DNA from 3 places in the Sodalis praecaptivus genome. Region 3 is predicted to be linked to each of the others. Evidence: predicted binding sites of a transcription regulator. Region 3 holds the regulator's gene; each other region holds the start of a gene.

Region 1 (4,261 bases), 1.3 Mb from region 3:
CGCGACTGCGCCGTCATCCCATCGGTACGGCGGCGTCACCCCGCCCTCTCCCTTAGCGGACATCAAACCCATGGCGGGCGGTATCCTTATCATCGCTTAACGTTATATTGCATCGCGGCGTATGCCGCCCCAAGAATAAACGTCAAGCCGAACAGTCTACGATATGCCACGCTTAATACAGCTACCACACCCGTTAAAGAGTTAATAAGTTAACTAGATCATAATTTATATCGACACCATTATCTTGCAGCGCCATAGATATAAATGAAATAACAACAGAAAGCAGGTTGGTTTTGACATTGAGTAGGAATTCCCTTCAACTTTATCTTCGTTTACCGCCATAAGGAAATTACCATGCGTTTATACCTGCTCATTCCCTTGTGCCTTTTATTATCGGCATGTTCACCCAAAAATTATTCGCTGGCCATGGATGCCATCAGTGCGGAAAAAGCGCAGCATATCATCAATGATATACAGGCACACAGACAGGATAGCCGCGGGGAATTAATTGAACAGGTTTCGCAATCGTTTCTGGGTACGCCGTATCAGGCCAATACCTTAATCGGCTCGGCGACGGAGCCCGAAAAACTGGTGGTAGATTTCAACGGCGTCGACTGCTTCACCTTGCTTGATTACGTCAATGCGCTGAGCCAGTCGGCAAACAGAACGGATTTCCTCGATCAACTGGTGAAAACCCGCTACAAAGAAAGCCAGGTGTCCTTTGTTAACCGCAAACATTTCTTCACGGATTGGTTTGCGAGCCAGCCGCGCAATGCGGTAGATATCACCGCGCACATTAGTCCGAGGGCCAAGGTGGTTCATAAACACCTAAATCTGAAAGCGGATGGCGGTAAATTTATTCCCGCTATCGGGGTATTCGAGCGCGACATTACCTACATCCCCGCGGGCGACTTGGATCAGGCCGCGCTGAACGCAATCCATACAGGGGACTATATTGGTGTTTATTCCAAACTTGACGGACTGGATGTTTCCCATGTGGGCATCGCCATCAGGAAAGGAGACGAACTCTATTATCGCAATGCATCTTCTTTGCAGCGTAACCGCAGAGTGGTAGATACGCCCTTCATGGAATATATGCAAAGCAAACCCGGTATTGTGGTTTTGCGCGCATTGTAAAACAAAGCCACCGTGACGACCCTGCCTTGCGGGCCCGTCTCACGTTTGCTCATGCGGCCTGCGTCTGAGACGGGCCGCTGCGATCGCTCCCCTCTCTCGCAAGCGGATTGCCCGATCTCCCATCTCGCCAAGCTTGTACAGGGCGGTATAGGATCACCCTCACCCGGATGCCCCTCTCTTCTGGCGTCAGCGTCGTTGCCGCCAGAGTGGCGGCTGACGCGAGCGGATCGGCGGGCGAGATCCTCAAAGCCGAACACCCAGGCGCAATACGACACTGCGACTTGCGCGCAGGCCGGTGAGGGCCATCCTCCGCTAAGGCATCAGCGCCATGGCGGTGGGCGCCGACCGCATGGCTGTGCCACCGTCCTGTAAACTGCCATCGCCAAGCAGCAAGCTCAACCTCCCCTAAACAGCCTCGGATTAGTCCGCCGCCTTCCCCACGCACCCCTTATTATTTGCTGCCGTATACGCAATGATCGCCCGCGCCTCGTGCGGATAGGGCACTAAGGATTTAGAAGACGTCCGAGGTTTGCTCCGCCCGCGGGGGAAGCCTGCGCTAAAGCCCCTGGCGCTGAGGAGAGGACCGGCGCGGCGCGCAGGTCGCCGCGTGCCTGGTGTAAACCGAGGCTCAACGAGCTTTTAATTGATAACGAATCTCATTCCCATTTATAATAAAATTACTTTTTGTCACCGCTCTCGGTCAATTTGGAAGAAAAGATGGAAATAGTCAGAAAGAACAGTCTGGAAGAAATTAACGGTACGATCCCCGTTCCTGCGGGGAAAGGCGGATTCTTTAGAAAACTGTTTGCTTTTTCAGGGCCTGGTGCATTGGTCGCGGTCGGCTATATGGATCCCGGCAACTGGATAACCTCGATTCAAGGCGGAGCACTCTACAGCTATCTTCTGCTGTCGGTGATACTGATTTCCAGTCTGATTGCGATGCTGCTCCAGGTCATGTGCGCCAAATTGGGTATCGTCACGGGAATGGATTTAGCGCAGGCAACGAAAGCCTTGGTCGGCAAGCGTACCGCCGCCGCGCTCTGGGTCACCACCGAATTAGCTATTATCGCTACGGAGATTGCCGAGGTCATCGGTAGCGCCATCGCGTTAAATTTACTTTTCAAGATCCCGCTGTTGCTGGGCGTGATGATCACCGTGCTGGACGTGTTTCTCCTGCTGGCCTTGATGAAGTTTGATATCAGAAAAATTGAGGCGCTGGTCTTTACGCTCATCGCCACGATCTTTATTATTTTTGCCTATGAGGTGGCGCTCGCCAACCCCGACCTGGCGCAAATTGCCCACGCCTTCATCCCGCAAAGGGAGATCCTCACCGCGCATGTGGCGGGCGGCGATTCCGCTTTCTTCATCGCGTTGGGGATCGTGGGGGCCACCGTGATGCCGCACAACCTCTATCTCCACTCTTCCATCGTGCAATCACGTCAATACGACCGCAGTGACGAGCGGGCGGTGAAAGAGGCTATCCGCTACGCGACCATTGATTCCAATGTCCAGTTGGGATTCTCATTTATCATCAATTGCTTACTACTTATTCTCGGCGCCGCGCTATTTTTTGGCAAAAACCCGGATGATATCGGCCGTTTTGCCCAGCTGTACGATGCCCTGCAGGATCACAGCATGGTTGGCGCCATTGCCAGCGCCACCCTGGCAACGTTATTCGCCGTTGCGCTGCTGGCTTCCGGTCAGAATGCCACTATTACGGGGACCTTAACCGGGCAAATCGTGATGGAAGGCTTCATCAATTTCCGGCTCCCGCTGTGGCAGCGGCGCCTGATTACGCGCCTGATTGCTATTTTGCCGGTTGTGGCCTGCATCTACCTATGGGGAGATAAAGGGGATGTGGTTGAGAAACTTCTGGTCTATACCCAGGTCTTTTTGAGCATCGCCTTACCGATTTCAATGATCCCGCTGTTGTATTTAACCTCCTCCAGAAAGCGAATGGGCAAGTTTGTCAATTGCAAACCTTTTATGGTACTTGGCTGGCTGGCCACCGCGGTGCTGGTGGTCTTAAATCTCCAGCTCATCATCGAAACGGTGCGAATGCTGTTCGGCTGAGACATACTGCGTCGTGGATAGACCGGGTTCAGTTGCGCAACGGCGTGGCTACAGCATTGCACGCAGCTAATGCGCTTAATTCAACGGAGGAGCGTGGTCGGGTGAAAGTGAACCTCACGACAACGCCAGGCCCCGTCGCGCGGCCCTCACGCTGGCCGCCCACGTCGGCCAAGCGCGCCCCCAGCACGCGGGTTGTCGCGCTCCTGGGGGGCCGGGCTCTCAGCGAGAGGGGCGTTTATAGGGGTTGGGATCGCCAGGCTTGCGGGTTTTAAGCAGTTTTAGCACCCAGGTATATTGTTCAGGGTTTGGACGCACCAGCGTTTCCACCGCTTCATTCATGCGGCGCGCCACGGTAGCATCATCGGCATCCGTTAACGCTTCCATCGGCGGCAGAATATGAATATGCAGCAGGCTGGTGTTGCCGTCGTAGACCGGGAATAAGGGAACGACCGTGGCGCGGCAGACTTTCATCAGACGGCCGATAGCCGGCAGCGTCGCTTTGTAGGTGGCAAAGAAATCCACAAACTCACTGTGCTCGGCGCCGTGATCCTGATCCGGTAAATAATACCCCCAATACCCCTGGCGCACCGAGCTGATAAAGGGTTTGATACCGTCGTTACGCGCGTGCATGCGGCCGCCGAAACGCCGACGCACGCGATTCCACATATAATCCACCAGCTCATTGCGCTGATTGTGGAACATGGCCGCCATTTTTTGGCCGCGCGCCGCCATTAGCATCGCCGGCACATCCACCGCCCAGCCGTGAGGCACCAGAAAAATGACATTGCGCCCCTCTTCCTGAAGCCGATTTAGCCATTCGTCGCCATGCCAGCGCACGCGAGCCAGCACCCGCTGCGGATCGCGGCAGGCCAGCTCGGCCATGAGGATGGTGGATTGCGTCACGCAGGCGAACATGTCGTCAATAATGGTTTCCCGCTGCTCTGCGGCGATTTCCGGCAGGCAGTAGGCCAAATTGACCTGTGCGCGAAAGCGCGCCTTGTGCGCAACACGGCCAACCGCGCGGCCCAACGCGCCCAGCACGGGATCGCGC
Region 2 (4,261 bases), 1.1 Mb from region 3:
ACGCGTTGCCGAACGGACTGAGCACCAAACCGCGGATGCCGTAGCGATAGGCCTGCAGACGCAACGACGAGGCGAGCGGCAGCACCGGCAACTGTTGCGCCAGCATTCGCTGAGCTTCGTGGTAGGCGTCGATGCGGCTGGCGAGCTGCTGAGAAAACAACGCCCTGTGCAGCAGCGCGTCAAAGGCCGGATCGCACCAGCGCGCATAGTTGGTTTGCGAACCGATGGCGGCGCAGCTCAATAGCGGACGGAAAAAGCTGTCAGGATCGTTACTGTCGGTGGACCAGCCCGAAAGCGTCATATCGTGATTCACCGCGGTCAGCCGCGCCTCCTGAAACCGCCCCTCTACCGGGATAATGGTCAAGCGTATTCCCACCTGCGCCAGATCGGCCTGAATCAATTCGGCCGTTTTTAACGGGCTGGGATTATAGGATTGCGACGCGGTGGGCACCAGCAGATTAAGCTGTAACGACGGTTTGCCCAGCTCGCGCAGTAGGGCGCGCGCCTTAGCGGGATTATATTCCGTCACCCGTGCATCATTATCATAGGCCCAGGAAGCGCGCGGCAGCAGCGACGCCGCGGTTTCAGCGGTACCGTAATAGATCGACTGCATCAGCCGCGGATTGTTGATCGCCAGCGCGATAGCGTGCCGCAGCCGAACATCGTTCAACGGCGGCTTGCGCGTATTAAAGGCCAGGTAAGCGATGTTCATCCCGGGGCGCAGCGTCAGCCGCAGGCGAGGATCGTCGCGCAGAATGGATAACTGGCTGGCGGCGGGATAGGCCAATACATCGCATTCACCGGTCAAAAGCCGCGATAAACGCCCGATCCCGCCGGAGCTTAAGTCGATCACCACCTGCGCCATTCGCGGCTTTCCGCGCCAGTAATGCTCATGGCGCGTGAGACGGATGAATTGCCCGGAGTGGTATTCATTGAGCATAAACGGCCCGGTCCCGACCGGCAGGCGATCCAACTGCTCCTGATGGCCGCTGGCCGTCAGCCTGTCGGCATATTCCGCCGACAGCACTGGCGCATAATGGGTCGCCAGATGCCATAAAAATGAGGCGTCGGGGCTTTCCAAACGGAACTCCACCGTATCGTTGTCGATACGTTTTACGCTCTGCACCGTTTGCGGGAACTGCAAACTGTCGAAATAGGGGTAATCACCGCCGTTGACGGCGTGCCAGGGGTGGTGGACGTCAAACATCCGCGCGAAGCTAAACACCACATCGTCGGCGTTGAGCGTGCGGGTTGGGGTAAACCAGGCGGTGCGCTGGAAGGCGATATTTTTGCGCAAATGAAAACGATAGGTCGCGCCGTTATCCAGGACTTCCCAGCGCTGCGCCAGTTCGGGGATAAGCCGGTAAGTATAGGGATCCACCGCCAGCAGCCGATCGTAAAGCTGCGCCGATAAAGTGTCCACGGTGACGCCGCTGCTGGCCATCTGCGGGTTAAAGGTGGTGACCATGCCGCTAACGCAATAGACAAAGCCGCTCTGGCGAATCGGCGGTAGCGGCGCGGGCGCGGCGTTCAACCGGGGCGTCACCGGCGCGGCATCAGGACCGGCGCCGGCGGCCACGACATCAGGCTCGGACGCGGCCTCGGTCGCCAGCACCTGAGGTTTGGCCGCGTCGTCGACGGCCACGCCAGCGGATTTGGCTGTGGCGTTGGCGGTCATGCCAGTGGATTTGGCTGTGGCGTTGACGGCCACGTCAGTGGAATTGGCCGCGTCGTCGACGGTCATGCCAGCGGATTTGGCTGCGACCTCGACGGCCATATCAGCGGGCTTAAACGCGGCGTCGGCAGGCACAGCGCCGGCGCGGCGCTGTGCCGCATTCGGGGCACGCGCGGCGGGAATGCCGCTTCCGGTGACGTTGTCACCGCCGCTCTGCGACCCGGCAGCGCCGGCCTCGCGGGCCGTCCCGGCCGTTAGCAGCAGGGCGGCCAACAGCGTGACGGCGGCGCGCGTCAGACTGTAATCAGATTGTGTCGACATAAACCACTTTATTTCTACCAGTAATGACTTGAGTTTACCTTACTCTGGCCGACCTCCCAATGCCGATACGCAGAAAGGCACGCGTTTCTCCGCCGACAGCCTTTCTTACCCCCGATATTCGCTGTCTTGCTCCCCTTTTGCTGGTTAAAACAGCGGCCGTAGCCTTGAACCGAACGGTAAATTCCTGTTTACGGGAAAATTTTACGAAAGATCTTCCTTACATTAGATAATAATGTGTATCATTCAAAAATAATAATGATAATGGTTATCATTTAAATGTGGTTATTGTAACTTCCCTGCGCAAGTCAATGTGGGCATCCCGATATCGCCAATCAACAACAGGGAGCCGCAACTACGAGAGTCGATTTCATCTGTGTACTGTCGCCGGCAGGGCTCGCCCGCGCCGTCTTATCACGCTTTAACAATAATAAATGTCAGACAATTGGAGATTGCTTAATGACTATGCACCACAGGGGAATTCAGATAGCGCGTCTGAATAAAATCTTGCTTACCGGGATTATGGGCGGTAGCGCGTTTGGCGCCGTCGCCGCCGATACCGCGGCGACGGCGCCCGCCGTCACGGCGCAGCCGACGGTGGCCAGCGAGTCGGAAAATAAAGACGATCTCATCCGGGTGGTCGCCAGCAAAATCAAAAAAGAGGCTGGAACGAAAACCACGCTGAGCGCCAGCGATCTGCAAAAAGAGGGCGGCAATGACTTCGGTACGATCATGCGCTATCAGCCGCTGGTGAGCGCCACCGGCGCCGCCACGGGAACCGGCACCGGCAAAAGCGGTTTTGACCGCGGTGGCTATACCGGCTATAACATTCGCGGTCTGGAGGCTAACCGCGTCTCAATCGATGTGGACGGCGTGGAACTGCCCAACGCCACCGGCCGAAGCTATGTCAGCCGTGCGGGATCGGGCACGTTCGGGATTGGCCGCGACTATATCGACCCCTATGTGTACGGCGGGGTCGGCATCGATTCCGGCGTAACCGACGTCACGCGCGCCAATCAGGCCATCGGCGGCGCGGTTTCGTTCCGCCCCAAGAGCGCGGATGACTACCTGTCACCGACAAAATCCAGCTATTTCGGCTATCAAAGCGATTATGACTCAGCCAACCGCGGCTGGCATAACGGCATCACCGCCGCCGGCGGCGACGAATACCTGCGTGGCCTGATTGCCATCAGCCGCCGGGACGGCCAGGAAACCCGCAATAACAGCGACAGTGTGAAGGTGGCGCCGGCCAACTGGCACTCAAACGCCTTTTTGGCCTCCGGCAGTTGGCAGATGAACGATAACCATCTGCTTACCGGCACCGTCGATTATTATCACAAAACCAATCACACCCATTACTCCGCCTGGAACTCAGCCGGCAGCGCCGTCATTGGCACCAATCAGCAAACCAGCCAGACCCGACGCTGGACCGCCACCCTGGATGATCTATGGCACCCGGATGTCACCTGGGTTGACACCATCGACACCAAAGTCTTCTACCAAAACACCGAAGCCCACGATTGGACCTATGGACCTTCCACAACCGGCACCAGTCTGGTGACTACCTATTCCAATTACGATAGCAAAAGCTTTGGCATCACCAGCAATATGGAAAAAGAGTGGGGTATTCATGACCTCCGCTGGGGTATCGATGCCCGACGGTCCGATACCGAGCGCCCGTTCAACCAGTCCCCCAACCAAAGCTCGTTTAACTACATCATGCAGCCGGAAGCCAACAGTACCAGCGAGAATCTCGGCGCCTTCCTGCAAGACACCATGACCTGGGATCTGGCCGGGCATAATTTTTCCGTGGTGCCGGGGGTCCGCGTGGCGTATCAACGCACCAAGCCGAAAGACTTGTCCAACCTGGCCAACAGCACCTTGACCGTGGACGAATTAAACACGCTCTACGGTTCGTTTAGCGATACGCAGGTGTTGCCGTCCTTAAGTTTCCTGTATGACATCACGCCGCGGCTGACCACCTACCTCCAGTACAAACGCGGCGCGCAGTTCCCCAATGCGAGCCAGATGTACGGTTCATGGAACCTCAGCTCCAGCTATGCGGGCAGCAGCCAGTATGCCCTGCTGGGTAATTCCAGCCTAGATACGGAAACCAGCAATAATTTTGAATGGGGCTTGAAAGGCGAAGCGGTAGAAGGGATCACGTTCAGCACGGCGGCGTTTTACAATACTTACAAAAACTTCATCGACTATACGCGTTATAGCCGGTCCGCCAATCCTGAGAAGTTCACCAATATTCCCAGTAAT
Region 3 (4,261 bases):
GCTTCACTGGGGTAAGATGACGGGTTTTTGGATGCCGGCTACCTCCAGGGACCGGTGAAACTAACGCTACGGAGGACGCCGGCCAGGGCTCAGGCCAGCCGCCGGCGACCCCGCCGCTTACGGTTGCATATTCCCTTCATCAACTATGGCAAAAGAACAAACGGACCGCACTACGCTGGATTTATTTACGGATGAACGCCGCCCGGGAAGGCCGAAAACCAGTCCTCTTTCTCGGGATGAGCAGCTCAGAATCAATAAGCGTAACCAGCTGCGGCGTGACAAAGTGCGCGGGCTGCGTCGAGTGGAGTTGAAAATCAATGCGCAGGCGGTGGATGCGCTGAATAAACTGGCCGATCAGCGGGATATATCCCGCAGTGAGCTTATCGAACTTATCCTGCTGGCGGAGCTTGAACGCCAGCGGCCCGCCGGCTGAAGGAGGGGTCCCGCGGCGGCAGAGCGTCATTTGTGGCACAGGCCTTAAACAGACCGATCGCTGGCCGTAAAGCAGGCCGCGCGTCTGCCTGCCGCTAAACCGTGGCACAGGCATTAGGCCGGCACGCCTTTGCACCTGCGGCGTACACGTCACGGCGGGCGCAATTGACGCAAAAAGCCCCCGCCGGCAGGTATCTCCTTAAGTGAGGGTCTGCTATCATTGCCCTTATCAGCTTAAGGTTGACGATTGGGCATACCCTTAATTTTTATGAGGTTTTGATATTCATGGCGAGTGTAGGCATTTTCTTTGGCAGTGATACCGGCAATACCGAAAATATTGCCAAGATGATCCAAAAGCAACTGGGTACCGATGTTGCTGATGTTTTTGACATCGCCAAAAGCAGCAAAGAAGATCTGGAACAGTATGACCGGCTGCTGCTGGGTATCCCGACCTGGTATTACGGCGAAGCGCAGTGCGACTGGGATGATTTTTTCCCGACGTTGGAAGAGGTCGATTTCAGCGGCAAGATAGTTGCGCTATTCGGCTGCGGCGATCAGGAAGATTACGCGGAGTATTTCTGCGATGCGATGGGCACCCTGCGGGACATTATTGAACCCCACGGCGCCACGCTGGTCGGCCATTGGCCTACCGCCGGCTATCATTTCGAGGCGTCCAAAGGGCTGGCGGACGACGACCACTTTATTGGTCTGGCCATTGATGAGGACCGCCAGCCCGAGCTTACCGCCGAACGCGTCGACGGCTGGGTCAAACAGGTTCGCGAAGAGATGAATTTGGCTTAACGCCTTACCGCCGTCCGGCCTCCCCGGACGGCATGATGCCGCATTGTATGCTTGATAAATAATTCCTTTCAAATTGATAGCTACAATTTTGTAACTTTTTCCGCCAAAGCAGTACAATGGCACCACACTTTGTGTGATTTTTTAAACCTAAAGAGGTAACATAGTCCTTACTCGCTGAGTGGGCTATAATGAAAATGAGTCTCTTTTTCATTTCTGACCGCGAGTTCTATAATGAGACAGTGATACATTTTTCGGGCCGACGATTGTTATAGGCTGTGTTAGCTTATAACTTGATTATCAAGTAACAGGACCAAACCCGCATGACTGACAATAACATCGCATTAAAGAAGGCCGGCCTGAAAGTGACCCTTCCCAGGCTCAAAATCCTGGAAGTGTTGCAAGACCCGGAATGCCACCACGTCAGTGCGGAAGATCTGTATAAAAAGCTGATCGATATGGGTGAGGAAATCGGGCTGGCCACCGTTTACCGCGTACTCAATCAGTTCGATGACGCCGGCATTGTCACCCGCCACAACTTTGAGGGCGGCAAATCGGTTTTCGAGCTCACCCAGCAACACCATCACGATCACCTGATTTGCCTGGATTGCGGCAAGGTCATCGAATTTCGCGATGAGTTTATCGAGGCGCGCCAGCGCGACATCGCGAAAAAGCACAATATCAAACTGACCAACCACAGCCTCTATCTTTATGGCCATTGCGCGGAAGGCGACTGCCGTGAAGATGAAACCTTGCATGATATAGATGATCCGCACGTCGTAAAATTCTGACACCCGTCCTACGCCGTCACGTTACCGCCATACAATCACGACCGTATAAAGAGAAACCGCCGCCGGCGGTTTTTTCTCGCCTTGCTTTTACACTTCATAACGCCCCTTTTTTCTTACTTGCCGCCATCCCGCTATTCTCCCGTACTGAATCAGCCTTTCACCCGATGACGGCGGGGAAGTTAACTTCTTAGGCTATTGGGCAGTGGGCTTATAGGCCGATAAATTATTATCAGCCCCTAGCCCGGCCCTGCCCCCAAAAAAACAGGGGAGCAGGGATCCGTTCACAGCGCTTACCCACCGAGCCCTCCCTGGAAGCGGTAACGCTGTCTCCTAACGTCTTTGGTCGACCTACAGGTATCCCGATGATGAAACCTATCCTGCAAGACACCCCTGTGCCGCCCGCGGCTGTGGCATCGCTGGCAGCGCCTCCCGCCACGCGAACGCCGCTCACGTCTGAACCCAACGGCGTAAGGCAAGCAAAATGGTTACGCCCAGCCACCGCGGCGAGGAGCACACCCCCGGCATCCCCGCGCCCCGTGCGTATTGATGCGGCGCTTGCCAACGTCACCACCCTGCTTACTCCCGTACCGTCGCGCCCCAGCAAAAACGCCCAACGCGACGCCGCGACCGGTTGGCAGCCGGCCACGCCATCTGGCTCCCTGCCGCGACGGTTACACAACCCGCAACGCGATACCGCGGCCGGTGCATACCCGTCTAGACAATCGCCCTCATCGCCGGTGACCCTCAGACGTCCGCGGGATCCCGTCGCGGCAGTGGCGAGCCAGGCTCCGCCGCGGCCGCCGAAACCTTCGCCGTTGACGGCAGGCACCTGCGGCGATAGTTCCCGCATGTATGCGCAAATCGATCATGAGGCCCTGCCCACGTTTCGCTCAACGGGTATCACGTTCGTTCCCTACGACAAAACCGTTTACGCCACTCTGCACGGCCCTGAGCCCCTCATCTCTGACGCCCACGGGGCCCCAGAGGGGAGGGTGCATTCCTGGATCGATTTTAGCGTCGAGAGAAAAAAGCATGCGGCGTTCGCGGCGTTGACATCCCGCGTTAAGCAACTGGTGGGTGACAAGGTGATCCCGTGCAAATATGCGCCGCCGGCCGATGCGTTAGATAACAGCTACATCTGGGCCGACAGGCCCAACCATTATCAGCTACGCCTCAGGCACCATCCGCACGCCTATAGCTTGGATAAGCTTGAAAACTTGCCGCAAGCGTTGCAGCGCGGGCAGCAAGAGGAATAAGCGGCGCAGCGTAACCGCTTCCCCCTGCGCCAGAAACGGAAAGATCACGGCGCGGGGGGCAAGATCACATCCCGGCTTTCGCGGCCCAGGTGTCGCGCAGCCCCACGGTGCGGTTGAACACCGGATGGGAGGGGCTGGAGTAGCGGCTGTCGGCGCAAAAATAGCCTTCGCGCTCAAACTGGAAAGGTTCATCCGCATTGGCTGCCGGTACGCCGGCTTCGACAAAGCCCTGCCGGATAACCAGCGAATCCGGGTTCAGCGTAGAGAGAAAATCTTCCGCCGCCGCCGGATTGGCCTCGCTAAACAACCGGTCATACAGACGAAACTCCGCTGCGACGCCGCGGGTGGCCGATACCCAGTGGATCACGCCTTTCACCTTGCGCCCGTCGGCGGGATCTTTACTGAGCGTATCGGCATCGTGGCGGCAGATGATGGTGGTGATCTGCCCCTGGGCATCTTTTTCCACGCGCTCAGCCTTAATCACATAGGCATTGCGCAGACGGACTTCCTTACCCAGCACTAAACGCTTGTATTGCTTATTGGCTTCTTCACGAAAGTCGGCGCGATCAATATAGATTTCGCGGCTGAACGCAACCTGGCGGGTCCCCATCTCCGGTTTATTGGGATGGTTTGGCATCGTGATATCCTGTTCATGCCCCGCCGGCAGGCTTTCGATGACCACCCGTACGGGGTCGATCACCGCCATGGCGCGCGGCGCGCGCTCGTTCAAATCTTCGCGAATACAGGCTTCCAGCGCGGCCATCTCCACATTATTGTCCTGCTTCGTCACGCCGATGCGGCGGCAGAATTCGCGAATCGAAGCCGCCGTATAGCCGCGGCGGCGCAGGCCGGAAATGGTCGGCATACGCGGATCGTCCCAGCCCTCGACAATTTTTTCCGTCACCAGTAGATTCAGCTTACGCTTGGACATGATGGCGTATTCGAGATTCAGCCGGGAGAATTCATACTGCCGGGGATGCACAT

Evidence for each region. Region 3 encodes Fur, which represses iron uptake genes when iron is present. Its sites were predicted from a motif close to ATAATAATGAGAACNACTATCAA; they were not measured.
Region 1: SANT_RS08570 (Nramp family divalent metal transporter) is a predicted target of Fur. The motif match lies at 1,781-1,803, and genes of this name have one in related genera.
Region 2: SANT_RS09560 (TonB-dependent receptor domain-containing protein) is a predicted target of Fur. The motif match lies at 2,246-2,268, and genes of this name have one in related genera.

Annotation. Positions count from the first base shown of each region.
Region 1 covers NZ_CP006569.1:1,927,119-1,931,379, reverse strand. The annotation lists gene SANT_RS08575 (DUF1460 domain-containing protein) at 355-1,137, shown strand; gene SANT_RS08570 (Nramp family divalent metal transporter) at 1,855-3,210, shown strand; gene lpxM (lauroyl-Kdo(2)-lipid IV(A) myristoyltransferase) at 3,430-4,261, opposite strand, start outside.
Region 2 covers NZ_CP006569.1:2,136,945-2,141,205, forward strand. The annotation lists gene sapA (ABC transporter substrate-binding protein SapA) at 1-1,744, opposite strand, end outside; gene SANT_RS09560 (TonB-dependent receptor domain-containing protein) at 2,516-4,261, shown strand, end outside.
Region 3 covers NZ_CP006569.1:3,222,641-3,226,901, forward strand. The annotation lists gene ybfE (LexA regulated protein) at 146-433, shown strand; gene fldA (flavodoxin FldA) at 718-1,233, shown strand; gene fur (ferric iron uptake transcriptional regulator) at 1,554-2,021, shown strand; gene SANT_RS14235 (hypothetical protein) at 2,384-3,277, shown strand; gene glnS (glutamine--tRNA ligase) at 3,342-4,261, opposite strand, start outside.